One region of the Pseudoalteromonas sp. NFXS39 genome, then DNA from elsewhere that is predicted to be linked to it. Evidence: predicted binding sites of a transcription regulator. Region 1 holds the regulator's gene; each other region holds the start of a gene.
The links. The regulator ArgR, encoded in region 1, controls arginine synthesis, uptake and breakdown. The targets are predictions, from matches to a motif close to ANTGAATANNTATTCANT.

Region 1 (4,214 bases):
ATTTATTCGAGCCATTAAAAAAGCCTGCATTTGCAGGCTTTTTTGTTTTCAGCGCTTTTACTAAGTTAACGAATAAGCAAAGCGCCTATCATCCGGCGGAATTAACCGTTGATGAAATCAACACCTTCTTGGATGTCTTTATTAAGTGTAGCTAGCATGTCGTTTTTAGCTTGCTCTTCGAATGCACTTAACTCACCGTAAGAAAGGATTTCTTCAACGCCGTTTTTACCTAGACGTACTGGGTGTGCGAAGTATGCTGCGTCACCGTTTTCAACTGCAACGTATGCATAATCAACAACTTCTTCACCTTGTAGGCCTTTCACTAAAGACATACAGAAGCGCGCTGCTGCTGCACCCATTGAAAGAGTTGCTGAACCGCCACCGGCTTTAGCGTTAACAACTTCAGTACCTGCGTTTTGGATACGTGGTGTTAATGCTGCAACTTCTTCATCAGTGAAAGTAACACCTTCAACTTGAGAAAGAAGAGGAAGGATTGTAGTACCTGAGTGACCACCGATCACTGGAACTTTAACTTCAGTTGCGCTTAAACCTTTAAGTTCAGCTACAAAAGCTTCTGAACGGATCACGTCAAGCGTTGTGATACCGAATACACGGTTAGCATCGTAAGTACCCGCTTTTTTGAATACTTCAGCAACGATTGGCACAGTGCCGTTTACTGGGTTAGTGATAATACCTACTAACGCTTTAGGACAGTTTTTAACGATGCCTTCAGCTAATGTTTTGATGATACCTGCGTTTACGTTGAAAAGGTCCGCACGGTCCATGCCAGGCTTACGTGGCATACCCGCTGGGATAAGAACGATATCACAACCAGCTAATGCTGCGTCTAAGTTGTTAGCACCAAAGCCTTCAACTTTAACGTCTGTTGGGATGTGAGAAAGATCAACCGCTACACCAGGAACAACAGGGGCAACATCATATAACGATAATTCAGAACCTGCAGGTAAACTTGTTTTTAATAATAAAGACAATGCTTGGCCGATACCGCCAGCTGCGCCTAAAACAGCAACTTTCATTGGAATTCTCCGTAATTTGAGGTAGGAAATATTTGTGGCCCTAAAGATAATGAAATTAGCGACTAAAAACAAATTTATCCTGCTTATTTCGCGTATAATTTCGACCATAGTTGTAAACTTAGCTGTAAAGACACAGCATTTTGGACGACTTTGTAAACTAATACTGCATAAATATGCAGAGTTGTGTAGAATTACTCCACATTTTATGAATAAAGAAACGGCAACATGCAACCACAAGACAAACAAGAAGCACTAATCAAAGCGTTTAAAGCGCTATTAAAAGAAGAAAACTTCGGCTCACAAGGTGAGATTGTCGAAGCATTGAAAGAGCAAGGCTTTGATAATATTAGCCAAAGTAAAGTCTCTCGCATGTTAAGCAAGTTCGGTGCTGTACGTACCCGTAATGCAAAGCAAGAAATGGTTTATTGTTTACCGGCTGAAATGGGTGTACCAACAGCGAAAAGCCCGCTGCGTCAGCTTGTTATCGATATTATGCATAACGAAATGATGATCATTATTCGTACTAGCCCAGGCGCAGCTCAATTAATTGCTCGATTACTTGATTCTCTAGGTAAGGCGGATGGTGTACTAGGCACTATTGCAGGCGACGACACTATTTTTATCGCCCCTGCGAAGATTTCAGAAATCGATGTCACGCTTGATCGCGTGCGCACTTTATTCGATACAGTTTAAAGCTGCTTTAAAAAGTTTACTGACGGGGCGAAAAACGCAGATCCCATATCGGCTTGAGTAAAATCGAGCCAATGATCATAGCAATCGCCCTGCCCCAACCGGCTCTTTAATACCTGCTCAAACGCATCCCCTTGCGCCGCACACGAAACCATCAAAATCCCCTGTTTATGCACATCACCAAATGGCATGCTTTGATTAAGTAATAGTGGCTGACCGTGCTCATCTTTTAGTTCACTGCGAACCGCATGACTAGTTTCTACAGCAGGCACAATCAAGGTATTATCAAGACGCGTACGCCCCATGATTTGTTCTTGCTCGAACAACGACAAATGCTGCCAGACACTCAAGTCATGCACAAAACGCTGCACATGAATATAGCTGCCTTGGTCTTCAAAGTGCCCCGGTTTGTTGATAAGAGCCGTGCTACGCTTTTGACGACCATGAGGGGTATCACCAGCATAAATAAAGCCATTAAAATCACGCCCATCTAAAAACCGAAAATTACGTACCTGCTCCACCAGCTCTACATCCGGTGTTAATAACTTTAGAATTTGCAGAGCAAATAGATGGTTTACATCTTCGCGGTCTGAGCGAATTTGTACAAACAAGTCAAAAGGCTGTGCACTGATCACATGCTCACTATGAGTCACATTAGGAAAGCTTTGTAATTGACTTGGAATAAATTCGGGCAGGATATGCGGCCAATACTGAGCACCAAGGGCAACCACGCACGACAGCATGGCTTCAGAGAACTGATCTGCAAACTCATCTTGAATAACGCTGACGCGTTTTAGTTTTTTACGTAATGACTCATCATGGCCATCGTAAACATTAAAAAACAGGTGCAAACCATGTAAGTTTGCTTCAGCACAAATCCCAGATTGCGCTTGCGCCATAGTGAATCCTTAGCTTCTCGTTATTTGCACCTAGCCAAGGATTCAAGATTGATTAATCATGAAAAAAATTGACTGTGTGCGGCATTATTTTTATTTTTACAGGCTGCTCAACAGCTAACACGCGATCTTGCTCTGCGGCAACTTCACACTCTTGCCCTGCAATATTGATACGATACACATAACGCGTACCGATAAAGCGTCTTTGCAAGATTGTTAAACTGTTTGCGTCACTGTGAGCAGCTTCGCACAACTGAATATAGTGCGGTCTTATGTACACTTGACCTTGCTGACAATCTACATTGTTCGCCGTCAATGAGTGAACCACGCCAAACGCCGTTTCGTATTCAGTTGGCGTTAATACTTTCGCCGTTAAGTATATGCCCGTACCAAGAAACTCTGCAACCACCTTTGAGTTAGGTTGGCTAAATAACTGCTCCGCGGAGCCCTGTTGGGCGATTTTTCCACCATGCATAACCGCAAGCGTGTCGGCAAACGCGAAAGCTTCTTCCTTCGAGTGGGTAACAAATACCGCAGATACCTGCTGATCTTTAATAATGCGACGTATATCTGCAATAAGCTCAAAGCGTACTTGTGTGTCAATATTCGAAAATGGCTCATCAAGTAATAATAAGCTTGGCTTATAAGCAAGAGCACGAGCAATCGCGACTCGTTGCTGCTGACCACCTGAAAGTTGATGAGGGTAACGTCCAGCACAACCATCTAATTTAACAAGGCTGAGCATTTCGTCCACGCGCTCACGCTTTTGTGCTTTGCTCATATTACTGAGGCCAAACGCAATGTTGTCACTAACCGTTAGATGAGGGAATAACGCATAGTCTTGAAACATCATGCCGATATTACGTTTTTCAGGTGCAACAAATAGTCCGCTATCATTGACCACATTTGAATCTATGCTCATATAGCCTTGCTCGGGCTGTAAAATCCCCGCGATTGCCTTTAAGGTGGTGGTTTTGCCACAGCCACTTGCGCCAAGCAAACAAACAATTTCATCTTGCTCAACATTAAGATTGAGTTCACTCAATACCTTAGTGCCATTATACTGATAAGCTAGGTCTTGAATTATCAAATGACTCATGAGTGATTTTGCTCCATCGAACGATTAACGAAATACAAAGGTATTAACCCAACTAACACGATAAACAAAGCTGAAATAGACGCAAGCTCTAACTGCTCATCACTAACATACTGAAAAACATGGGTCGCAAGCGTTTCAAAATTAAAAGGCCTAAGTAATAAAGCTGCTGGCAACTCTTTCATGCACTCAATAAATACTAACAAACCAGCAGTAAGAATCCCTCGTTTTAACAACGGTAAATGTACCCGCCATAAGGTTTGTAATGGTCCTTTGCCCATTGATTGACTAGCCATATCTAGCGATGGACTAATACGCAGAAAGCTACTTTCAAGCGCACCATGCGCAATCGCATAAAAACGCACAACATAAGCAAAGATCATGGCAAATAAAGTGCCACTCAACAGTAACCCAGGCGATAAACCAAAAGGCTCAAGCCAGTTATTTAATGCATCATCTAGCTGAGTTAATGGGAGTAATACGGCAATGGCCAAC
Region 2 (4,214 bases), on a different contig from region 1:
GTACTCACCACCGTGAACATATTTTAATAATCCGCCATGGCTCAATAATTTACGCTTACTAAAGGCCAGCTTATGAAGCTTACGTTGGTCATCATCAAAATCTGTAAAACAAGCCCCTTTAATACGACTAGCTACACCGTTAAAACAGGTTTCTACAACCGCATCTGATAAACCAACTGCCTCAAATAACATTGAACAGCGGTACGAAGCGACAGTACTGATGCCCATTTTCGACATGATTTTATACAGACCTTTGTTAATCGCATTACGATACGCAAGCGTTACTTCGCAATAGCTCTTATTCAGGGTCTTGTTATCGCTCATTGCAACTAATGATTCATAAGCAAGGTACGGATAAATTGCCGTTGCACCAAAACCAAGTAATACCGCAAATTGATGCGCATCACGGACACTGCCCGATTCGATGATGATATTAGATTCACAACGTAAGTTATTATCTACTAAACGCTTTTGAATTGAACCAACCGCCATCGCCGCAGGAATCGGTAAATGCGTTTCGCTAAAGTTACGATCACTTAAAATAAGCATGACACAGCCTGACGCCGCTTTTTCTTGTGCTTCATCACAGATACGTGTGATTGCTTTTTCTAAGCCTTCTTCTGCGGTGTAAGTGATATCAATTTTACAGTAGCTGTAGTGCTCATCGTCAGCATTGATCAGCTGTTGCATATCAGCATACATCAAAATTGGCGTATCAAACTGTAAACGCTTAGCATGGCCGGTGGTTTCGTTAAATACGTTTTGCTCACTACCAATACAGGTTGCTAGTGACATAACGTGATTTTCACGAAGTGGGTCAATCGGTGGATTCGTTACTTGCGCAAACTTTTGTCGGAAGTAATCAAACAGTGAGCGATGGCCTTCTGACAGTACCGCAAATGGCGTGTCATCACCCATAGAACCCGTTGCTTCTTGACCATTTTCACCCATAACACGAATCACGCTATCAAGTTCTTCATTGGTATAGCCAAACATCTTTTGATACTTAAGCAGTGTTTCGTCATCAAAAGAACGGTTACCCGCATCTTTTTCAGATAACTGTTCAAATGGCGTTAAACGCTTAACGTTTGCCTCTAACCATGCTTTATATGGGTGGCGAGATTTAAGGTCTTGGTCAATCTCATCTGAATGCCATATTTTCCCTTGATGAGTATCAATAACTAACAGCTCACCTGGTCCGACACGGCCTTTTTCAACGACTTCGTCTGGTGCGTAATCCCAAATGCCCACTTCAGAGGCAAGCGTGATAAATCCATCTTGGGTAATTACATAACGCGCCGGACGCAAGCCATTACGGTCAAGGTTACAAGCCGCGAAACGGCCGTCAGACATTACAATACCAGCTGGGCCATCCCATGGTTCCATATGCATTGAGTTGAAGTCATAGAACGCACGTAGGTCATCATCCATGGCACGGTTTTTCTGCCATGCTGGTGGCACAAGCATACGCATTGCACGGAATAAATCCATGCCTCCCGCTAAGAACAACTCAAGCATATTATCTAAGCTTGAAGAATCTGAGCCGCTTTCGTTAACGAATGGTGCGGCTGATTGCAGATCTGGAATAAGTGGTGAGGCAAACTTATAAGCACGGGCACGTGCCCATTGGCGGTTACCTTGAATCGTATTAATTTCACCATTATGCGCTAAATAGCGGAAAGGTTGAGCTAAAGGCCAACGAGGCTGTGTATTAGTAGAAAAACGTTGGTGGAATACACAAATCGCACTGGTCATGCGAATATCAGCTAAGTCTAAATAAAAGTTAGGTAAGTCTACAGGCATCATCAAGCCTTTATAGACAGTGACCAAACCAGATAAACTGGCAATATAAAAGTGTTCATCGTTTTCGAGGCGCTTTTCAGCACGACGACGCGCTACATATAAGCGACGCTCTAAATCTTTTGGACGCCAGCCTTCTGGTGCGCTAACAAAAATTTGTTCAAAGCCTGGTAGTTGTTTTTTTGCAATTGGCCCTAAACATGACGCATCGGTAGGTACTACGCGCCAGCCTTGAATACTCAAGGTTTCTTTTTCGAGTTCTTCACTCAACACATCTTTAGCTGTTTGCGCAAGTACAGGATCGGCATTTAAAAATACCATGCCAACGGCGTAGTTCTTACCTAAGTGCCAATCATGTTCGCTGGCAATAGCACGAAAGAAACTATCAGGTTTTTGCATTAATAAACCACAGCCATCACCAGTTTTACCATCTGCAGAAATACCACCACGGTGTTCCATGCGATCTAAGCCAGTGATTGCTGTTCGAATCAAGCGGTGACTCGCCTGACCATTGACCTGGGCTATTAAGCCAAAGCCACAATTATCTTTTTCTAATTTTGAGTCGTATAACATAGACCCCTCCCCTTGCTACAACGACTAGCGGTTCAGTCTTTTGTGACAGTGCTAGCAGACGAACAAAACTATCGCCAAATACCTCATGAGTCAATAGAGTTTTGAATACATATTCATATTCATGAATATTTCTCACTTAAAGGCACTTTCTAAATTCTATGCTATTTTTTTACATTTAGGCGTATTTCACCCGTTATTTTTTTATGACACTGGTGTCAAATTTAACAACTTGTAAAAAAACAATCTAAAACCCGCCTCTTTACGTTAACGTAAACTGCGCTTAATTATGAATAATTATTCACGATCTGAATATCAATGCAGTTTTTATGAGGTATCACCTAACGCTGCTGCATCATTATTTACTCTTGGCTTTAGCATAGTAACAAACTAGGTCTCTGAGCAGCCGACCTTAGTCGCAATGACTGACTTTCTTTACCCTCGCGTCAATAATCAGCAATTTAAAAGTGTCCGCAGCGGACACTTTTTCTGTCCGCGGACAGACATCTACTCATCAAAAAAATAAAAACACAATAATATCAGAAACTTAACAATTGGCACGCTACTGGTATAGATAAGTCATCAGCGAAATTAAGGATTTCAAAATGTTCACTATCAGTTTGTTTATGGCTTCTCCGCTTACCATGATTGCCGTTGGCTTCATGATTGTATGTTTTGAGAATCGTAAGGAGTTATGATGATAAAGGATACCAGTGCCCAAGATATTACTGTGGCTAAAAAAAACACCATTAAGAAACCACTTATATTAGCAGTAGGTGTAATACTTGTTGGTGCGCTTGGCTTTCAAGCATTGTTTGCCAGTAGCGATGGCAGCATTTCGGTTGATGCAGCAAGCCTACAAATTAGTGAAGTAAGCCAAAAGACGCTTACTAGAGATGTGGCAGCGAGCGGTAAAATCGTTGCAGCTAATGCGCCAAAAGTTTATAGCCCTGAACGAGGTTTTGTTGATTTAAAAGTAAAAGCCGGTGACAGCGTTGAAGTAAACGAAGTAATCGCCACCGTAACCAGCCCTGAGCTTACTAACGAATTAAAACAGCAACAATCAGTATTAGCACGATTAGAAGGTGAACTACAACGCAAGCAACTTGAAGCACGTCGACAAAAACTAAGCCTTACTAAAGCCCTTGATTTAGCACAGGTTGAACTAAATGCCGCAGACAGAGAAAACCGCCGAGCTAAACTCTCTATCGAAAAACATTTAATCAGCCAAATAGATTTAGAAAAAGCCGTTGATGACTTGGCCCGCGCCAAACTTTCCTTTAAACATGCAGAGCAAGAAGTCAGCTTAGCTAAAGATACCCTCGCATTTGAACTAAAAGCTGCAGAGCGCGATCTGACGCGTCAGCAACTCATCGTTGATGACTTATTTAGGCAGGTGAATGAACTCACAATTACTGCCAGTGTAAGCGGTATTGTTGGTAACTTATTAGTGCAGCAAAAAGAAGCCGTTACACAAAGCCAACCATTAATGACTTTGGTGGATTTAAGTAACTTTGAAGCTGAACTACAAGTACCTGAAAGCTATGCCAATGAGCTAGGTCTTGGTATGCAAGTTGAACTGACTTTAGGTGCCCGTCATGTAACAGGAACCTTATCGGCTATTTCACCGGAGGTTAATAATCGCGAGGTAACTACCCGCGTACGCTTTGATAGTGAGGTTTCTGGTATTCGCCAAAACCAACGCTTAACCGCACGTATTTTATTAGAGAATCGCGATGATGTATTGCAAGTAAAACGCGGTGCATTCTTACAGCAAGGTGGCACCCAGGCTTATAAAGTTGAAGGTGACATGGCTTATTTAATCGATATAAAAACCGGTGCTA
Region 3 (4,214 bases), on a different contig from region 1:
AATACATAGTTCACAGACTCAACAAAAACGCTAAAAAAATTGTTCTAACGCAATAAAATGATCATTGACTAACGATATAGTGCCACTAGTTTCACTACCAATAAGGAAAAAAGATGGCTTCGCTCAATCAACACCGAGTCTATATTCCAAGCTCAGCACGTGCAAATCAGTATGTGTTAGTTGAATTTAAACCTACTGATGAGTTTTTTGCCCAGTTCACAAATGTTAGCTGTGCTTATAAGCGTCTTGCAAGGGAGTTATTTGCACTCTGTGATGAGTATGAATTACACAATGTTCACTTAATCGCTAACGATAAACTGCCGGTAGTTCGTTACCATGATGAGGCGTATAGTTTAGAAACCGCGAAACAAATTTTATTTTTCTATAACCCTCAATACCATGAAGCACACAATGTGTTTGCTGATGGTGAACAAAAATGCAAAAAAATTCGTTTATTGTTCCTGGCGACTGGTGAAGATATTCGCGCTAATGCGGCAAGTTTTCATCATAATGTGCAGCGAGTAATAAACTCTTTACAAGAAAAGATATTAAGCAATCAGCCAACTTTAAAAGTTCGTGATCACCAACACCTTACTTATGATTTATTTGCCAAAGCAAAAGGTCACAAAGAAAGCTATGGTTATAAATTACGAAGCTTGTATCCTCGCTTTCAATCTCGCCAATGTCATTTACCAACTGAACACAGTGAGATAGCTTATGCAGGTTTTTCGATTCCTGTGACTCGTGCTATCAAAACTCAATTTCAACATATGTTGAATGAAGAGAATTACACCGAGTTTTATCAATACATTTTTGATGCGTTTAAACGTGCTTGTGATAAACGCGGATTAACACTGGGTGCATTTATCGCTAATGGAACACGACCTATTGTCCGAAATAGTAATATTGATAACGCACAAAGTAACAGTGAACTACAAAAGTTAACCTTTGATTGCAGCTCTGAGCAAGTACAATTACAACAATATTGGAATGCAAATCAACTTGTTGATTCACTGCATTTCGTAATAGCAGCAGCAGACAAAGACAAACATGACATTGGTTATGGCAAGTTTATGAATCATGTACAGAGTGCGATTAATGAAGTGACAGATGAACTGGCATTTAATCCAACTCGTCAAGATTTACGTGTTCGTTTTTATCAGCACATAAACTATCAATACTAACTAAGTTTAGTTTAATTAATCGAGGTGACGTATTCACGTCACCTTTTAATTATCGATTATTGCTTAGCTTAGTTAAGTCTAGTCGTAGCACCTTAGAACGACGCTCATAGTTATAAAGTGCTTTTTTCTTTTCAGGTAATTCATCAACCGTGACCAGTTCAAAGCTTTGCTCTAAAAACCAATGAATACTACGGGTAGTCAACGCAAATAAATGCGAATAACCTGCACGTTTGGCTTTATTAATAATAAACCGCAGCAGAAAACTGCCACGGTCTGCATCTCGGTACTGAGGATGAACAGCAAGACTTGCAAACTCCCCCACTTGTTCATCTGCAAACGGATATAAAGCCGCACAGGCAATGATAAGCCCATCACGCTCTATCACAGTAAATTGTTCAATTTCAATTTCAAGCTGCTCACGAGAGCGGCGTACTAAATACCCCTGCTGTTCAAGTGGCCTGATAAGATTAATAATACCGGTAATATCAGAGATGCTAGCACTTCGTAATTGTTCAGAGCTTTGCGGCGCGATTTGTGTACCAATACCATCTAATGAGAACAACTCTTGTAGTAACGCGCCGTCTTCTTTATAACTAACTAAGTGACAACGATGCACGCCACCACGACAAGCATCAATCGCCGCTTGTAAGAAAACCGTTGCACTTAAACATGCATCTGGTTGATTACGATAACTTGCTAATAGTTGCTCAGCTTCATTTGGCATTAACTCAGCAATCGCTTCACCATTTTCATCTAAAATACCAGCTTCTTGGCAAAACCCGAGCATTTTATCTGCACGAAGCTTTAGCGCTACTTGTGTTGCAATTTCTTCTGCAGTTAAGTTAAAGCTTTCACCGGTAACCGATGCCGCGATTGGTCCAAGTAATACAATACCGTTGTTATCTAATTGATGGCGAATCCCCGCGACATCAACACGTCTTACTCTACCTGAATGATGATAGTCTACACCTTCATCAACCCCTAAAGGTTGAGCAATAACAAAATTACCACTCACTACATTTAGAAATGAACCTGACATAGGAGTACTACTTAAAGAGGTTGATAAGCGCGCAGTAATATCGAATTGCATAGCACCCGCGACCTTTTTAATGACTTCAAAAGTTGCATTATCAGTCACTCGTATCTCATTATGAAACTGACTAGTTATGCCAACTTGTTCAAGTGCCGCATTAAACTGTGGACGAGCCCCAAATACTAATACAATCTTAATACCAAGACTGGTTAGAAGCGCAACATCATTAATGATGCTACGACAACCAGACTGGTCAATCGCCTCTCCGCCAAGCATAACAACGAAAGTTTTACCGCGGTGAGCATTAACGTATGGGGTTGACTGGCGAAATCCATCTACCAATTCTGTGGTACGCACGTAATATTTACCTTATTAAAGTCGAGTGTTTTAATAAAAACAGATATACAAGCCACAAGTGTAGAGAATTTATATTCACAAATAAAGCATTATTATTCTTAATTTGCTATAGAATTTTTCATACCATAAATTAAAAAGAAGCAAATACAAAAAAGGCCCGCATAAGCGAGCCTTTCTTAAGAGATTATAAACTGATTACCAGCCTGTTTTCTCTTTAAGTGCAGCACCGATATCAGCTAGTGAACGTACAGTTTTTACGCCAGCAGCTTCTAATGCAGCAAATTTTTCATCAGCAGTACCTTTACCGCCTGCGATGATTGCACCAGCGTGACCCATACGCTTACCTGCAGGTGCAGTAACACCAGCAATGTAAGAAACAACAGGTTTAGTCACGTTGTGCTTGATGTATTCTGCAGCTTCTTCTTCTGCAGTACCACCGATTTCACCGATCATAACGATAGCTTCAGTTTGCTCGTCTTTTTCGAACATTTCTAAAACGTCGATGAAGTTAGTGCCAGGGATAGGGTCACCACCGATACCAACACATGTTGATTGGCCGAAACCAGCATCAGTAGTTTGTTTAACCGCTTCGTAAGTAAGCGTACCAGAACGTGATACGATACCTACTTTACCAGGCTTGTGGATGTGACCAGGCATGATACCAATCTTAGTTTCACCAGGAGTGATAACACCTGGGCAGTTAGGACCGATCATACGAACACCAGTTTCATCAAGCTTAACTTTAACGTCAACCATGTCTAGTGTAGGGATACCTTCAGTGATACAAACGATAAGCTCGATGCCAGCATCGATTGCTTCTAAGATTGCATCTTTACAGAAAGGTGCTGGTACGTAGATAACTGATGCAGTTGCGCCAGTTGCTTCAACAGCGTCACGTACTGTGTTGAATACTGGAAGACCAAGATGCGTTTGACCGCCTTTACCTGGGCTTACACCACCAACCATTTGTGTACCGTACTCAAGCGCTTGCTCTGAGTGGAAAGTACCTTGGCCACCAGTGAAACCTTGACAGATAACTTTTGTATCTTTATTGATTAATACAGACATTATTTGCCCTCCGCAGCAGCAACAACTTTTTCAGCTGCGTCTGTTAGTGATTCAGCAGCGATGATGTTAAGGTCAGAACTAGCTAGTACTTCACGACCTAGTTCAGCGTTAGTACCTTCTAAACGAACTACTACAGGAACGTTTACACCCACTTCTTTAACTGCGCCGATGATACCTTCTGCGATCATGTCACAACGTACGATACCACCAAAGATGTTAACTAAAACAGCTTTAACGTTGTCGTCAGATAAGATGATCTTGAATGCTTCAGAAACACGCTCTTTAGTTGCACCGCCACCAACATCTAGGAAGTTAGCTGGCTTGCCACCGTGTAGGTTTACGATATCCATAGTACCCATCGCTAGGCCTGCACCGTTAACCATACAGCCTACGTTACCGTCTAGTGCAACGTAGTTAAGCTCGAAGCTTGCAGCGTGAGCTTCACGCGCGTCTTCTTGTGAAGGATCGTGCATTTCACGGATTTTAGGTTGACGGTAAAGCGCGTTACCATCTACACCGATTTTACCGTCTAGACAGTGAAGGTTACCTTCGTCTGTGATTACTAGCGGGTT

Region 2: the regulator ArgR is predicted to act here: its motif matches at 2,474-2,491, upstream of gltB (glutamate synthase large subunit).
Region 3: the regulator ArgR is predicted to act here: its motif matches at 2,637-2,654, upstream of argA (amino-acid N-acetyltransferase).

The regions. Positions count from the first base shown of each region.
Region 1 is NZ_JAGDEC010000008.1:179,564-183,777, forward strand. Features, by position in the region: gene mdh (malate dehydrogenase) at 102-1,037, opposite strand; gene argR (transcriptional regulator ArgR) at 1,263-1,730, shown strand; gene J3455_RS15770 (Dyp-type peroxidase) at 1,727-2,626, opposite strand; gene J3455_RS15775 (ABC transporter ATP-binding protein) at 2,679-3,722, opposite strand; gene J3455_RS15780 (ABC transporter permease) at 3,719-4,214, opposite strand, start outside.
Region 2 is NZ_JAGDEC010000004.1:236,059-240,272, forward strand. Features, by position in the region: gene gltB (glutamate synthase large subunit) at 1-2,373, opposite strand, end outside; gene J3455_RS09605 (efflux RND transporter periplasmic adaptor subunit) at 3,068-4,214, shown strand, end outside.
Region 3 is NZ_JAGDEC010000004.1:22,515-26,728, forward strand. Features, by position in the region: gene J3455_RS08720 (DUF3083 family protein) at 114-1,184, shown strand; gene argA (amino-acid N-acetyltransferase) at 1,234-2,574, opposite strand; gene sucD (succinate--CoA ligase subunit alpha) at 2,770-3,642, opposite strand; gene sucC (ADP-forming succinate--CoA ligase subunit beta) at 3,642-4,214, opposite strand, start outside.